Regions from separate parts of the Reinekea sp. genome, predicted to be linked through region 2. Evidence: predicted binding sites of a transcription regulator. Region 2 holds the regulator's gene; the other holds the start of a gene.
What was found. Region 2 encodes LexA, which represses DNA repair genes until DNA is damaged. Its sites were predicted from a motif close to TACTGTNTANNTANACAGTA; they were not measured.
Positions count from the first base shown of each region.

Region 1 (8,468 bases), on a different contig from region 2:
GCGCTGGGGCCGGCGCCTGACCGCCCTGGGCCGGTTGGTTATAGCCACCCTGCTGCGATTGGTTATAGCCACCCTGCTGCGGCTGATTATAGTTACTGGCCGGTGCCGCCGGTTGCTGGGTAAAACCACCACCTTGTGGCGCCTGATTGTAATTGCCACCGGAACCCTGCTGCCCGCCGCCCTGACCGCCACCGCCGCCACCGATAAACTGCATATCGTTGGCGATGATGTCGGTTGAGTAACGGTCTTGGCCGCTCTGGTCCTGCCATTTACGCGTTTGCACTCGGCCCTCGATGTAAACCTGAGAACCCTTCTTCAAATACTGCGCCGCATTTTCAGCCATCCGACCAAACAACACGATGCGGTGCCATTCGGTGAGATCTGGGCGATTGCCCTGCTCATCCGCACGGCCCAACTCATTGGTGGCAACGTTCAAATTCACCACTTGGGTGCCATTGGCCGTTGAACGGGCTTCTGGGTCCTGACCCAAACGACCGAGAATAATAACCCTGTTTACTGTACCTTTAGCCATAACAATTCCTATTTACCGTGGTTCTAATTCATAAACTATCTATTAGTTAAGCCGCAAATTCAAGCCCCTGGGCATTTCACTGCAGAGGGGCCTAGGCCGTCTTAGCGTCTGCTTTGATGACCGGCTTAACGACCGTTAAGAGTACAATCCAAATTAATTGTGCGCCGATGCCCAGCGCGACAATTAGGCCGATGTTTTGATCGACAAATAATAGCCCACCCGCGATACCACCCAGCGCCGCACCGAGAAACTGCGCGGTAGCAAACACGCCCATGGCGGTACCTCGCCGGCTCGGATCCACCTTACGACTCAAGAGCGACGGTAAGGTGGCCTCGATGAAATTGAAGCCAACAAAAAACAACAACAGCGACATTGCCGTCGCCGCGCCGCTGGGCACAAGGCCTATGGCCAACAGCGCGACAAATATAAAACTGGCGGCAAAGCGCAAGTAGCGGATATGGGCGCTGCGTTTTTCCGCGGCCATCATCATCGGCGCCATGCCGAGAAAGGCCAAAATCATCACCGGGGCATAGATGCTGCCCAGTTCTGCTGCGACAAAACCGCGCGCAACCAGTATCACCGGTAAGGCGACAAACAGGGCCGTCATGGTCATATGCAAGAAGAAGATCCCCAAACTGAGAATCAATACATTGCTATCGGCGAAGACCGTCTTAACCAGGTCGCCGCGCACCTGACGCTCCGGATGCTGTTGAAGCGGCGGCACCGGCGGCAGTAGGTAGACCACCAGCAGACCCAGCAGAGCCAAGCAGGCGGTAAACCAGAACAGGCCGTTAAGACCGGCCAACTTTGCAATCCAAGGCCCTAACATCACTGCCAAGACAAAAGAGCCACCGATCACTGCACCGATTACCGCCATCGCCTTGGACCGTTCGGTCTCCCGGGTATAGTCGGCTAGCAGGGCCAAAACCACACTGGAAATAGCGCCGGAGCCCTGCAGAGCTCGACCGACAACCAGGCCGATAACGTTATCAGACAAGGCTGCGATCACGCTGCCCAGGCAAAACACCAGTAAGCCAATAAGGATCATCGGCTTACGACCGAAGCGGTCCGAAGCCGCGCCAAAGGGAATCTGCAACACCGCCTGAGTAATGCCATAGATGCCCAAAGCCAGACCGAGGTTGGCGCTATTTGCACCCTCCAGATCCAAGCCATAAAGCGACAGCACCGGCAACACCATAAACAGGCCGAGCATTCGGGTCGCGTAAAGCATCGCCAGACCAATTAGGGCCCTGCGTTCCAGATTATTCAGTGACATAGACCGTTAAATCTTATGGCTGGAAAAACGCGAATTCTAACAGATGCGCGCCCCCTTGCCCTAGTAAAGAAAAAGACTAAAAAAAACGTTGCAAACTGTACATCCGAACAGCAGACTGGGATCGTTTTTTTGGTCCTGCTCAGATCCAGTGTCGGCCAGGACCCGATCACCTCGATAACCGTCCTGCGGCCTAGCCCCATTGCGGCCAGGCCAGAGTTAACGGGCAACACAACCCCACGCCGGGCTGGATTTTTTAACCAATTTATGCTTTCTTTGAGCTTTTGCTTTTGCCAACATTGAGGATTACATGGACATAATTTCCGTCCAAGGGGCTCGTACCCATAACCTAAAAAACATCTCTATCGATATCCCGCGTGACAAACTGGTGGTTATTACCGGTCTGTCGGGCTCTGGTAAATCCTCCTTGGCGTTCGATACTCTCTATGCGGAAGGCCAGCGACGCTATGTCGAGTCGTTGTCGACTTATGCGCGACAGTTTCTATCGATGATGGAAAAACCCGATGTCGATCACATCGAGGGCTTGTCACCGGCAATTTCCATTGAGCAAAAGACCACGAGCCACAATCCGCGCTCAACGGTCGGCACGACCACCGAAATCTACGACTATCTCAGACTCTTATTTGCCCGAGTCGGCGAACCGCGCTGCCCACAGCACGGCGAACCGCTGGAAGCCCAAACCGTCAGCCAAATGGTTGACCAGGTGTTGGCCTTGCCGGCCGGCAGCAAGCTGATGATGCTCGCCCCGCTGATCCGTGATCGTAAGGGCGAGCACCTGCATATTTTTAACGAATTGAAGGCCCAGGGCTTTGTGCGCGTGCGGGTTGACGGCACGATCATGGATCTGGATGAGGTGCCGGCGCTGGACAAGCGCAAGAAGCATTCAATCGAAACCGTGGTCGACCGCTTCAAGGTGCGAGATGACCTGCAGCTGCGTCTGGCGGAATCGTTTGAGACCTGCCTGACCCTATCCGGTGGCATCGCCCAAGTTGCCTGGATGGACGGTGATGGCGAGACGCTGTTATTTTCCAATAAATTTGCCTGTCCGGTCTGCGGTTATTCCATTACCGAACTGGAACCGCGCATGTTTTCTTTCAATAACCCGGCCGGGGCTTGTGAGGAATGCGACGGACTCGGGCTGAAACAATATTTTGATCGCGCGAAAGTGGTTCGGGACACCAGCCTGACCCTCGCTGAAGGCGCGGTATCCGGCTGGGACCGGCGCTCGGTGTACTACTATAGCCAGCTCACGTCCTTGGCGAGTCATTTTAAGGTCGATATCGAAAAGCCGTTCGACAGCTTACCGAAAAAATTCCAGAAGACGGTTTTGGAAGGCAGCGGCGATGTCGAAATTGACTTCAATTATGTCAACAGCCGGGGCGCCATCTACAACCGCAAGCACACCTTTGAAGGCATTATCCCCAATATGGATCGGCGCTACCGCGAGACCGACAGCGGTTCGGTGCGCGAGGAGCTGGGCAAGTTTTTGGCCGAGCAACATTGCCCAAGCTGCAACGGCAGTCGACTCAAAGAAAGCGCGCGCAACGTCTTTATTGACGGCGTAACGCTGCCGGAAATCACCCATATGTCGATCTCCGATGCGGTGCTCTACTATAAAAAGCTTCAGTTGACCGGCAATCGGGCGCAAATCTCCGAAAAAATCATGCGCGAAATCGTTCAACGGCTCACCTTTTTAGAGAACGTCGGACTCGACTACCTTACCCTCAACCGCAGCGCCGACACCCTGTCCGGTGGAGAAACCCAACGCATTCGCTTGGCCAGCCAAATTGGTGCTGGCCTGGTCGGGGTGATGTATATTCTTGACGAACCCTCGATCGGTCTGCATCAGCGCGATAACGATCGCTTACTAAAAACTCTGACCGATCTGCGCGATATGGGCAACTCGGTGATTGTCGTTGAACACGATGAAGACGCCATCAAGATGGCCGATTGGGTCCTCGATATCGGCCCGGGCGCGGGCGTACATGGGGGTGAAATCATCGCCTATGGCACGCCGGAACAGGTTATGAAGAATAAAAACTCACTCACCGGGCAATACTTGAGCGGCAAAAAACGTATCGAAATACCGACCGAGCGCGCGGTAAACGATCCCACCCGGCAGTTGACCGTGCGCGGCGCGACCGGCAACAATCTGCAAAACGTCGATTTGCATATCCCGGTTGGCCTCTTTACCTGCATTACCGGTGTATCCGGTTCGGGCAAGTCCACGCTGATCAACCAGACGCTCTATCCACTGGCTGCTACCGCGCTGAACAATGCCACCACCCTGACGGCCGCACCCTATAAAGCGATCGAAGGCTTGGATTACTATGACAAGGTGGTCGATATAGACCAGAGCCCGATCGGACGCACGCCGCGTTCCAATCCGGCGACCTATACCGGTATTTTCACCGCCATCCGAGATCTCTTCTCCGGCACCCAAGAGGCTCGATCGCGCGGCTATGCACCGGGCCGATTCAGCTTTAACGTTAAGGGAGGGCGCTGTGAGGCCTGCCAGGGCGACGGCCTGATCAAGGTCGAAATGCATTTCCTAGCGGACATCTATGTGCCTTGCGATATTTGCACCGGCAAGCGCTACAACCGTGAAACACTGGAGATTCGATATAAATCGAAAAATATCCACCAAGTCTTGGATATGACCATCGAGGATGCCTTGCTCTTTTTCGAGGCCATCCCAGCTCTTTACCGCAAATTGCAAACCCTGACCGATGTCGGTCTGTCTTACGTCAAGCTGGGCCAAAGCGCGACCACCCTCTCGGGCGGCGAGGCCCAACGCGTTAAGTTGGCGCGCGAACTGTCCAAGCGCGATACCGGCAGCACCCTCTATATTCTCGATGAGCCGACCACCGGTCTGCACTTTCAGGATATTAAGCAACTCTTAGAGGTGTTGCATCGGTTACGCGACAACGGCAATACGGTCGTGGTGATCGAGCATAATCTGGATGTGGTGAAAACCGCCGATTGGGTGATCGATTTGGGTCCTGAAGGCGGCGTGCGCGGCGGTAAGATTGTCGCCAGTGGCACGCCAGAGCAGCTGGCTGTCGATAAGGGCTCGGTCACCGGTAGCTATCTTAAGATTCAATTGGATCGACCTTAGCTAGGCTGGCTGGGCTGCCCCCAAGGGTGGCCTAACCGGTTCACTGCCTGTCCCCTTTATCCTGCTCAGTAGAGCAGGGTAAAGAGTTTGCGCTGGTATTGAGCCGCTAGAGGGTCGCCCTTGCCCAGGCTTTGCAGTAAATCCAACATGGTTTTACGAGCACCCCCGTCGTGAAACTGCTTATCCTTTTGCAACACCTCCAACACCGCCTGCAAGGCATCTTCGACCCGCTCATGCTGGCTATACTGCAGGGCCAAGCTGTATTTCAATTCAAGATTATCCGCATCGGCGGCTAAGGCCTGTTGTAACGCGACGATTTCCGGGCTGTCGGCGGCCTGCAACATCAGATCGAGGCGGGCCTCCAGCGCGACCCAGTATGGGCTTAGGCGTTGTTCCAAGGTCGCCTTAACCAAGACCGTCTGGGCCTCTTTGACGCGTTTTAACTGCAGATAACAATCCGCCATCAGCAAGCCAATATTAAAATCCTCATCACTCAAACTATAGGCGCTATAGGCCAGGGTCAGTGCCTCGTCGAACCGTCCTGCCTGCAACAAAGCTTGAGCTTGTTCGACATCAACCTGCCATGGCGCGGGCAAATGAGTAAGTAAGCGCTCACGAATGACGCGCTCCGATTCACCGCCCATAAAGCCATCGATCGGCTGTCCGTCTTTCACAAAGACCACCGCGGGCAAACTGCGCACACCAAACTGAGCCACCAGCGCCTGCTGTTCGTCGGTGTTGACCTTGCCGAGCAGAAATTGACCGGCGTATTCAAGCGCCAGTTTTTCCAGAATAGGGCTTAGAGCCTTAGAGGGCTCGCTCCATTGGGCCCAAAAATCGAGCACGACCAGCTGCTGTTGCGACTGCTCGACCATAATATGCTGAAAATTATCGGCGGTTACAGCGACAATAGTATTTGTTGTATTCATAGCGACCTCAGGTTTTCACACGCTTTTAATATTGGGGTGAATATAAGGGCCAAATAGACGAGGAACAAGACCTAGGAGCCTTAGAAATCGCCAAGACCGATAAAAAGCCTGATGTCACGGCTTGGCAATGACAAGACCGCGGAGCCTAAGTACCCTGCGCACCGTGGCGATTGAATTAAAACGGTTTTCGACAACCCCTAAGCTGGTGCATCGATTGGCTCACCGGTAAACTAGGTCGTTATTCACTTACACAACCGGAGTTAACCATGAAGCGCGGCGTCATCCTAGCCCTCGCCGTAACCGTGACAGTCGTACTGGCTGGTACCGGCATATTCTGGATCCAATCCCCGGGCTCGGTGGAGTCGAATCCCTCCAATATTGACGTCAGCGCCAGTGAAGCACGAATTTTTAAAACCCTGACTCTGAACAACGGTCTGTCTGTTGTCCTGGTGTCCGATCCCAGTAGCGACAAGGCCGCCGCGGCCCTAAATGTTTTCTCCGGCTCGTGGGCCAATCCTTCCGACATTCCCGGCCTGGCGCATTTTTTGGAACACATGCTGTTTCTCGGGACCGAGAAGTTTCCCGAAGTCGATGGCTATCAAACCTTTATTGAACAGAACGGCGGCAGCGATAACGCCTACACGAGCAACACCAATACCCTCTATCACTTCGACATCAATGGCTTGCAACTGGAGCCCGCGCTCGATCGTTTCGCGCAATTTTTTATTGCACCACTGTTCGATGCGGGCTTTACCGAGCGTGAGCGCAATGCCGTCAATTCCGAGTTCACCGCCTCGTTACAGAATGACGAACGTCGGATTGAAGATGTCATGCGCGAACTAACCGACGCCGGTCATCCGGCATCGCGCTTGGCTATTGGCAACCTGTCTACTCTGACATCGCCGGAGATGACCACTCGATTACGCACCTTCTATCGGCAGCATTATGTCGCGGCCAATATGGCCTTAGCCATATATGGCCCCCAAGATATCAACACCTTGGAGTCTTGGGCCATAGACTACTTTGCCGGTGTTCGGGCCCAGCAAGCGCCAAAGCTCAACTACGATGTGCCGCTGTTTGATCCAGTGCAACTGCCTCTATTGGTCACGATCGAGCCACGCCGCGAGATGCGACGTCTGGAACTGCGCTTTCCCATCCCCGGCACGGCTGGGCAGTTGGCGAGCAAACCCAACCAATACGTCGGCCACCTACTCGGCCATGAATCCACCGGTTCGCTCTTGTCGGTTCTGAAAGCTAAGGGCTGGGCGGAAAACCTGTCCGCCAGCAGCGGCGGTATAACTCATGCCAACACCACCTTTGATGTCCAGATCGACCTCACCCCGGACGGCCTAGCCAATTGGCAAGCGGTCACCGAGCTGCTATTCAGCCATATCGAATTGATTCGTCAGGCCGGGATTCAAGAGTGGATTTTTGACGAGCAGAAAAACATCAATGAGCTGGCCTTTCAATTCGCGGAAAAGGTTGGGCCCAGTTCGACTGCGGTGGCTCTGGCCGAGAATCAGCGTTATTATCCGGCGGCCCAGGTGCTCTCGGGTCCCTACCGGTTGGCGGACTTTACGCCAGCGGCGATTGAACAGGTCTTATCGGCCCTAATACCCGACAATGCTCTGGTCATTCTGGTCCGGCCGGACGCCAAAACCCTGGTTAAGAGTCAATATTACCAGACGCCCTATCGCAGCGAACAATTGGCCGGTGCCACCGTTGCCCGATGGCGCACACCGAATCAAGCGCCTGGCTTGGCCTTACCGAATGCTAACCCCTTTGTACCGACCCAGTTCAATGTCCAACCGGCACAAAAGGTCGCCTCTGCACTGTACCGCAGTACACCCCAAATCCTGTTGCAGGACAGCGGTAAAACCCTGTGGTTTGAACAAGATGATGCCTTTTACACGCCCAAGGTCGACATTCACCTGTTGCTGGAAACCAACTACGCCAACGTATCGGCCAGCCAGGCGATGGCCACGGCGCTGTATCTCGATCTGGTCAACGACGCGCTCAATGAGGTTCGCTATGAGGCTGGCCTGGCTGGATCCGGTTATGGCATAGCCTTAGTGGATAATGGCATCCAAGTTCGGCTCTATGGCTATCAGGACAAGTTACACCTATTGCTCGACACCCTTATTCTGGAACTAACCGAGCACCGCATCAGTCCAGAGCGTTTTGCCATCAAAAAAGAGGAAACCCTGCGGGCGCTGCGCAATCGCTCGGAAGATCCGGTGATCAGTCAGATGATCCGCCAACTAAATGAATGGCTCACGGCTAACAGTTTCTCAGTCGCTGAGCAATCGGCAGCTGCGCAGACCTTGACCCCAGATAGTCTGCTGATTGCGCGCAATGAGTGGCTAGCGAGCAGTCGATTGGAACTGTTGGTGCACGGCAATATCCTCGCCGATCAGGCCAAGGTTCTGGCTCAGCGCATCGACAGAATCATCCCCCAGGGCGGCACTCAAGCGGCCGGACGGGCCATCGCCAAGCTGCCGGCGCGCGATTTTTTGGCCCGGGTCAATATTGATCACGCCGATTCAGCCATGCTGGAACTGTATCAGGGCGACAACAGCAGTCTGCGTGAGCGCG
Region 1 covers NZ_CEYAVF010000041.1:74-8,541, forward strand. The annotation lists partial or broken gene AC4FIC_RS13755 (single-stranded DNA-binding protein) at 1-532, opposite strand, end outside; gene AC4FIC_RS13760 (MFS transporter) at 624-1,808, opposite strand; gene uvrA (excinuclease ABC subunit UvrA) at 2,116-4,944, shown strand; gene AC4FIC_RS13770 (tetratricopeptide repeat protein) at 5,010-5,873, opposite strand; gene AC4FIC_RS13775 (insulinase family protein) at 6,140-8,468, shown strand, end outside.
Region 1: a site for LexA is predicted at 1,902-1,921, ahead of uvrA (excinuclease ABC subunit UvrA). Genes of this name have one in related genera too.

Region 2 (8,468 bases):
TTATCGCCATCTTGGTGCTGTTGGCCATCGAAAGCTTTGGTCAAGAGACAGTTAATACCTGGACCCTAATCAAACCCTTGGTTATGTTACCGATCTTGATTCTGGGCACACTGGGCGCGGTCAAGTACACCATATTGCCGCTCTTGAGTCGCTTCGACCGATTCCACGAATATATCTTCTTGCTGGCCATTGGCTGGTGTTTGGGGGTTGGAGAATTTGCGCACCTGATCGGCCTGTCCTATGAAATAGGCGCCTTTATCGCTGGGGTTAGCTTGGCCAGCAGTCCGATTTCTCAATACATTGCCTTGAATCTCAAGCCCCTGCGCGATTTCTTTCTGATCCTGTTTTTCTTTACCTTGGGTGCTCAACTTAATCTCCAAGTATTGTCGACAGTGATGATCCCGATGGCGATCTTGACCGTGCTGGTCTTGGTAGGCAAACCGATTGTGTTCCATTCTTTGCTGTTACGGCTCAGCGAAACCAATCACCTGGCCTGGGATATAGGTTATCGACTGGGCCAGATATCGGAATTTTCACTGCTGGTGACCTTTTTGGCACAAGGTTCCGGTTTGCTCTCCGAAAAGGCCGCGGTATTGGTTCAGTCCACAGCCATAGCAACCTTCGCCCTGTCCAGCTATATCATCGTATTCAATTTCCAGAACCCGATCGCGGTCTCAGACCGACTTCGACGAGACTAGCTTATAGATCTCATCATGGACCTCTGACGGCTTAATCCGGTGGATCCGAGCCTGCTTACCGGCATGCCGACGGGCCACCGTCTCGGCGCTACTTTGGGTGCACAGCCAGATGATATTACCCGCCAACTGCTGAAGGGTCTGAAGTTGCTGGCGGGTATTCTTATGCCGAAAGCGCGCGAACAGCCCCTGCCGGCTGAGCTGGCCTTTGAATAGACTGACCGGTTCCTGTTCCGACCCGGTGCCGCTAATCCAGTGTCGACCAATCAACTTTGACTGCTTGAGCCATTTTAAACCGGGAATCCAATAACGTCTCAGCCCGCGCACTGAGCCGGCATCGATTAGGATGTAACGTTTGATATTGCGCAAGCCCGCCAGACCCAGTAACACCATTTGCGAGCCAAGGCCGCGTGCCACCAGAGTAAGGGGTTGACCGCTCTTCTCCTCAATAAAGGCGGTCACCGACGATAGATCGAGGGCCGCCATCTCTTCGATGTGATTTAATTGTGGCTGTTTATTTTTTTTAGACGAGCCGTGCGCGCGCCAATCCATCAGCCAGACCGAAACGCCCTGGGCCAGCAGTTTGGCAATCACTGGCTTACACGGTCCGTCAGTCCACTGCCAATGACTTTCGAACACATCGTGGACAAACAAGACCTGATCCCCGTCTGGGTTTCGGTTGGCGTGTAAATGAATCAACGCAATTTCAACCGAGTTGTCTTTGCTCTTATTCGGCTTCAATGAATAAGAGTCTTCGAAATGATCTGCTCGGACTTCTGCGGAGATAAGTTCCACTGGAAATAATTGACTGCTACTTTTCAAACGATTTATCCCTTTACAGCCGACCTTGACTGTATATAATCACATGTACTGTACATAATAACAGGCGCTAGGTTATGGAAAAACTCACGGCAAGGCAACAGCAAGTTCTCGATGTCATCAAAGATCACATTGATGATACGGGATACCCACCCACAAGGGCAGAAATCGCCAAGACTCTTGGCTTTAAATCGCCCAATGCCGCCGAAGAACATATTAAGGCACTGGCGCGCAAAGGTTATATCGAAATTGTTCATGGCGCCAGTCGTGGTATCCGCTTACCCGCGTCTGAGACCGGGTTGCCGGTTGTTGGCATGGTTGCCGCAGGCTCCCCAATACTGGCCGAAGAGCAAATTTCCGAATATTTTGACCTGCCCAAGGGTCTGTTTCACCCTAAAGCCGATTTTATGCTGCAGGTTCAGGGCCTCAGCATGAAGGACATCGGCATACTCGAAGATGACCTGATTGCGGTCCATAAGACCGACCGGGTACGCAACGGCGATATAGTCGTGGCGCGCGTGGGCGACGATGTTACCGTTAAGCGTTATGAGAAAAAAGGTAATCTCGTTACCCTATATCCTGAAAATGCCGACTTTAAGCCGATAGTGGTGAATGTGACGGAACAGGACTTTGCCATCGAAGGTCTTTATGTCGGCGTTATTCGTCGTTCAATTCACTAAAAAGTGGCCCAAACGGCTGATCGTCAGCCGTTCTAGCGTATTAGTCGGGTGTCGGCCAATCGATTACCGACGCGGATTTTTTGGCGATCAACTGCAACATGTCCTGATGCGCACTTATCTCTTCTGCCGTTGGGACAATTTTAACAAGGTCGCCCTGCACCGTTGCTAAAGCAGATAAGTCTAATGCATTGGCGGCTGCCGGCACTGGATCGGAATCATCCAAGAGCAAGTCAGTTTGACCACCAGTCAGCATCAGGTACACATCGGACAGTATCTCTGAATCGAGAATTGCGCCGTGCAATGTGCGGTGGGAATTGTCGATGCCATAGCGTTTACAGAGCGCATCGAGTGACACTCTCGAGCCTGGATGTTTTTCTCGCGCCAGCTTTAACGTATCTAATACCCCACAGACTGACTCCAAGGCCTTAAAGGTCGTGCCCTGCTTATTGGCCAACAACTGATATTCGGCATTGAGAAACCCCATGTCGAAGGCCGCATTGTGGATAATCAGTTCAGCGCCGTCGAGCCACTGCCACAATTCATCGGCAATCTGGGTGAATTTGGGTGCATCTTTGACCTGCTCATTGGTGATGCCGTGAATAGCGACAACCTCTTCGGGGATATCGCGTTCAGGATTGAGAAAATAATGCAGTTGCCGCCCGGTCAAGCGTCGGTCGATCATCTCCAAACAACCGATTTCTACGATTCGATCGCCTTTCTTGGGGTTCAATCCCGTTGTTTCTGTATCTAATACGACCTGTCTCATGATTTCCCCATCTTATCCATAGCGTGATTGGCCAGGCGGTCGGCCAATTCATTCATCGGGTCACCCGAATGCCCCTTAACCCAATGCCAGGATACTCGATATCGACCCATTAACTGGTCGAGTTCCTGCCACAGGTCCTTATTTTTAACCGGTTGCTTGCTGGCGGTCTGCCAGCCATTCTTCTTCCAGCCCCGAATCCACTGGGTAATACCCTGCTTCACATATTGCGAATCGGTGTACAGACGGACCGCGACATCTCTATTAAGGAACTTTAGGCCCTCAATCGCCGCTAATAACTCCATACGATTATTGGTTGTTAGCGCTTCGGAGCCGTTTAATTCCTTGCGATGTTCACCCCACAATAACACGGCGCCCCAGCCACCGGGACCGGGATTACCACGACAGCCACCGTCGGTGTAAATCGTCACCGGCGTGCTCATCGGGGCTGCTCCCGGATGGTGCTGTTGGCGGTAACCGACGAATCCATAAAACTGCGCCGCTGACGTTTGGGACTGGTGTGAATTTTGCCAAATACCTGTTTATAGCCGACCAGGAGGTACACAGCCCCGGTGAAGGGCAGCAGTTTGCGTTGGACATGTTCGCCTAGGGCAAGATTTTTAAGCCAAGCCGGGCGATTCATGGGCGGTAAAAACAGGTGCTTTTCCTGTCTTTCTAGCTCGAAGTTGAGCAGTTGCATCCAATCGGCTACCCGACCGCTGCGAAGAAACCTGGAATTCCAAACGCCATAACCGGACGGTCGGCTTTGAATCATCGATCGTAACCCCCATAAGCTAAGCGGGTTAAACCCCAATACAATCAGCAAACCGCCCGGTTTGAGCGCCAAAGCGCCCTCCCTCACCGCTTGGTAGGGGTTTTCACATAAATCCAGTGTGTGATGCATCAACAGCATATCCAAGCTTTCCGGCTCGAACGGGAGGTCTTCGGGTTTGGCACACACCACGGGACAATGGGCTCGATTTTCCAATTGCGAGACAATAATGCCCGACCCAAACAAGCGCTGCTCAAACAGGATTTCATGAAAGCCGCTGTCCAGCTGAACCATCGACGCGCCAAAACGCCCCGAGATAGCCCGAGAGATCAGGCCTCGCTCAGCCTCTATTAACTCTTGCCCCAAGGCCCCTTGGTACCACTGCGACAAAATTAATTCCTGATATCGGGTATCATTTGGACCGTGGCGATAGACTTGTTTAAACCCTTGCCCTAGTCTTTTTACCAATATAAACACCTTGATACTATTTTAAATGCCCGATTCGGGTCGAATTCCTTGCTACCTGAAGCAGAGGAAAATAGAATTATCGCCGATCTATCCATTCGTCTCAATAAACTGCTGCGACTCAATGATATTAATTAAAAAAATTACCACCCTCGGTGCCAGTCTGTTATTGACTGCCTGTAACCTGATACCCGTCGAACGGGTCAGTCAAGAAGCGCAAATCGCCCCCATTACGGCTTCAATAAACACGCCAGCGATTGTAACCGCCCCGGCCATACAGACGACTCAAACCATTGAGCCTGCTGAGCAGACATCCCCGATCCAGGCCAATGTCACCAGCGACCCCAGCCAAGAAGCACTCGCTCAGACGCTTCGGCGAATACAGAGCACAATATTGCTGGCCAATATCACACAAAGCGAGCCTTTTTGGCATCTGCCCTTAGATTTGACCCGCCCAGACCCTTATGCCCAATATCCGGACGATCTTTACCAGGTCATCAGACGCAACCTTCATTTCAATCTAGAAATAGATGATAAGCGGGTTGCCAGCCAATTAAAATGGTATGCCTCCCACCAGAATTACCTTAATCGAGTCAGTGAACGCGCTTCGCGCTATATGTTCCATATCGTTGCCGAACTGCAAGCGCGTGATATGCCGATGGATCTGGCGTTACTGCCCATTGTTGAGAGCGCCTTCGATCCCTTTGCCTATTCCCATGGGCGGGCGTCCGGTATGTGGCAATTCATACCGTCAACCGGGCTTATGTTCGGTCTCAAACAGGACTGGTGGTATGACGGGCGCCGCGATGTGGTGGAGTCGACCCGCGCCGCGCTCGACTATCTGACCCATTTAAATAAGATGTTCGATGGTGATTGGTTATTAGCCTTGGCGTCTTACAATTCAGGCCCGGGCACGGTCAGGAAAGCACAACGAAAGAACCGCCGAGCGGGCAAGGCTACGGATTTTTGGCACCTTGACTTACCGCGCGAAACCGAAGCCTATGTCCCTAAGATGATTGCCTTGGCCACATTGTTTAAGAATCCCGAGGCCTATGGCGTGGTGCTCCCTGAGGTATCTACTGAGCCCTTTTTCAAGATTGTTCAGACCGGTGGGCAGATTGACCTAGCTCAGGCTGCTGCGCTGGCCAAGATGGAACTGAGCGACCTATATATGCTTAATCCCGGTTATAACCGCTGGGCGACAGATCCTGATGGGCCCCACCAATTGCTGGTCTTTACCGATCGAGAGCAGATCTTTAACGATAATATTGCCCAGCTGCCTAGCAATCAACGATTAACATGGGATCGTTATAGCATTGTCAACGGCGACTCCCTGATAACAATTGCTCGAAAGTTTAATGTGACGGTGAGCGTCATCAAGGATGTTAATGGCCTCAAAGGCAACCTAATTCGAGCCGGGGATAAATTAATGATTCCGGTCGCCAGCGAAAACGACAACTTTTACGCCCTTTCGGCGGATAGTCGCTTAAAGGTAAAACAGGATGCCTTGGGTAGCTCGGACCTGACTCGTATTGACCATCGAATCACTTACGGAGACACCTTCTGGGATCTTTCGATGAAATATAATGTCAGTGTGAAGAGCCTGGCTAAATGGAACAATATGGCCCCGCGGGATCTGCTTATGCCCGGCCAATTGCTTGTGGTTTGGGTGAAGCCTAATAGGGTGACCAGTGTTAGTGCCAGTGCCAGTGCAGACCAGCGAAAGATCGTTCGAAAGGTCGGTTATGTGGTCCGAAACGGAGATTCTCTGTACCGAATTGCCGACAAGTTCAATGTGCGAATCAGTGACATTCAAAAATGGAACGTTGTCTCGAAGTACCTGCAACCGGGTGATCGCTTGACACTTTACGTGGATGTCACCAACATCAACTAAATGTACCCGTACTCAACGCCCTTTACTCGATCATATTGGGCGCGTTGCAACCGCCTCGACGTCAGCGGTCAGGAGTAGCTTGATTTCGGGCTATGACACGCCGATAGAGGCGCTCGATAGACATAGCCATATTGGCTACTGAATATTTCTGCGCAAAAGTACGACTGTTACCCGCCATCGACGCTCGCAAATCCTCATTTTCAAGCAATGATATAACGGCGGCGGCCCAACTGGCGGTGCTTTCTGGTACCTTCATGCCGTTATAGCCTTGTTCAATCACATCATGCACACCGCTGGCCCGAACGGCGACAACTGGGCACCCTCCCGCCATGGCTTCGAGCAACACCATACCTTGGGTCTCAGAGGTTGACGCGAAGACAAAGATATCGGCCGCGAGATAGGCCCGCACGAGCGCGGCTGGCGCCATGCTGCCGGCTAAGACCACCTGTTGTGCCAAGCCGGTCGCATTGAGGCAACGTTGCAAGTGACGCCGTTCGGGTCCATCGCCCACCAACAGCAAGCGAAAGGGCACCTGAGTACCCTGCTTTACCATTTGAATGCCCTCAAGCAGAAAATCCAGGTTTTTCTCTTTCGCCAGCCGCGACACACTAATCAACAGCCGTTCACCGGGGCTGGCGTAGAGCGTCCGCACTCCGTCTATATCCGCAGCACTGTGGCCCTGATAGGCAGTCAAATTAATGCCTGTTGGTATGGTTTCGACCAACGCCCTGACCCCTAGATGCCGCAGGTACTCCTCCGTCGAGGAGGTAGGAGCAATTACCGCTTGGCAGCGATTGGCGAATCGGCGAATCAGGAAGTGTACCAGCAGGGCCTTCAACTGCTCGCCCGGCACGGGCAGATAATGGACATAGCGCTCCATTCGGGTGTGGTAGGTAAAGACGACGGGGATCTTGCGCCGCCGGGCCAACCTCATGCCCTTGGTGCCGAGCCAATAAGGATGGTGCACATGAACCACATCGATGTTCTGAGCCGAGAACTGCTGGCGTGTCAAGGGCGACCAGAGGCTAGCCAAGGGGAAATTCATTTTTTGGCTAAAACCGACAGACGGTATCCGGATAACCTGGGAGTCCGGTTCAGTCATCAACGGCAGACTGTAGGTCGGGGCGAAGACCCTGACCTGGTGCTGACGTTCGATTAGGCCGCGGCGCAGCCGGTCAATCGAAATGGGCACCCCACCGACAAAGGGCAAATAGGTGTTGGTGAACATTGCGATGGTTAATGGCTCGGCGTTGGTTTGGTCATCTGCCTGGCTGAAATCTTGATAATAACGATCCTGTTTGATGATCTTAGCATAGACCCGCACGCACACTAATCCGAGCAAGGTTATGGTCACCAGCAAGTTAAACAGACTCATATAGAAAAATGAAAATAAGAACAGTTTGATTGTTTCAAACTTGTAGCGCATATTCCCGAGGCTTTTTTCAACCACAACGGGCAAAAAATCCGTCCTTTCACCCTGCACCCTTACCAGGGTAAATTGATACTTATCTTGTTTTTCCAATAGCAGGCCACCGATTTGTCCGACGCTAACATAGTTGACCCGATGCTGAAGCTGCTGAGAATAGCCGCCCTGGCCAAGCGAAAAAACAGCCGTGACTCGCGCCGCAGCAAATTGTGCTAATAGCGGGTCGCTTGGCTGCCCGCTTGACTCATCGGCTGCGAGATCAGGCAACGGGGAATAATTCATAAACACGAAGCGCTGCCGAAACCGCTGGGCCAGCGCCAACTCCTCGCTCAACCAACGTTGTTGCCAAGCCAAGGGGGTATGGCCGGTGCCATCGAGCATGATGAAATAGCTGTCAGCTAGATGAAACGAATACAAAAAAGGCCCAAAATAACGATAGTAGTTTTGCGCCCCGAAACCTTCGACCTCGTTTTCCCCTACCGACAACAGGAACGGAATATTGGCGCGGGTCATCCCCTTATATAACAGCTGGTACTTTGACTCGGCACCGTCATAGACCGCATTACCGACCGAAATAATAAAATCGACCTGATGGCTGAGCAGCTCAGGAACCACCCATTTGTCAAAAATCTGCAGTGAATTATTCATCGAGCCAACCACGGCGAAATTAAAGTCCGTTTTGTCGCGCAGCGCCGCCTCAATGGTATCAACCTGTTGCGCATTGATCGCCTTGTAGTCGATGTAGGCTAGGTAGGTATAGGCTCGAAAACAGATGAGCACCAGAGCTAACAGCAACAAGAGCGCCAAGGCCAGGTTCAAATTGTTTTTCTTAGTCATGGGCGCGTTCCCTGTGCGCTAGAAGCAGGCTCTATCGACCAAAACCAGACCCATAAAAACGCGCTATAGACGTTTACAGCATGCCATGAGGCGGCCTGCATGGCCCGTTACAGCGCG
Region 2 covers NZ_CEYAVF010000004.1:96,708-105,175, reverse strand. The annotation lists gene AC4FIC_RS03090 (cation:proton antiporter domain-containing protein) at 1-698, shown strand, start outside; gene AC4FIC_RS03085 (alpha/beta hydrolase) at 675-1,517, opposite strand; gene lexA (transcriptional repressor LexA) at 1,592-2,194, shown strand; gene dnaQ (DNA polymerase III subunit epsilon) at 2,235-2,960, opposite strand; gene rnhA (ribonuclease HI) at 2,957-3,400, opposite strand; gene AC4FIC_RS03065 (class I SAM-dependent methyltransferase) at 3,397-4,197, opposite strand; gene AC4FIC_RS03060 (lytic transglycosylase) at 4,319-6,088, shown strand; gene AC4FIC_RS03055 (glycosyltransferase) at 6,150-8,351, opposite strand.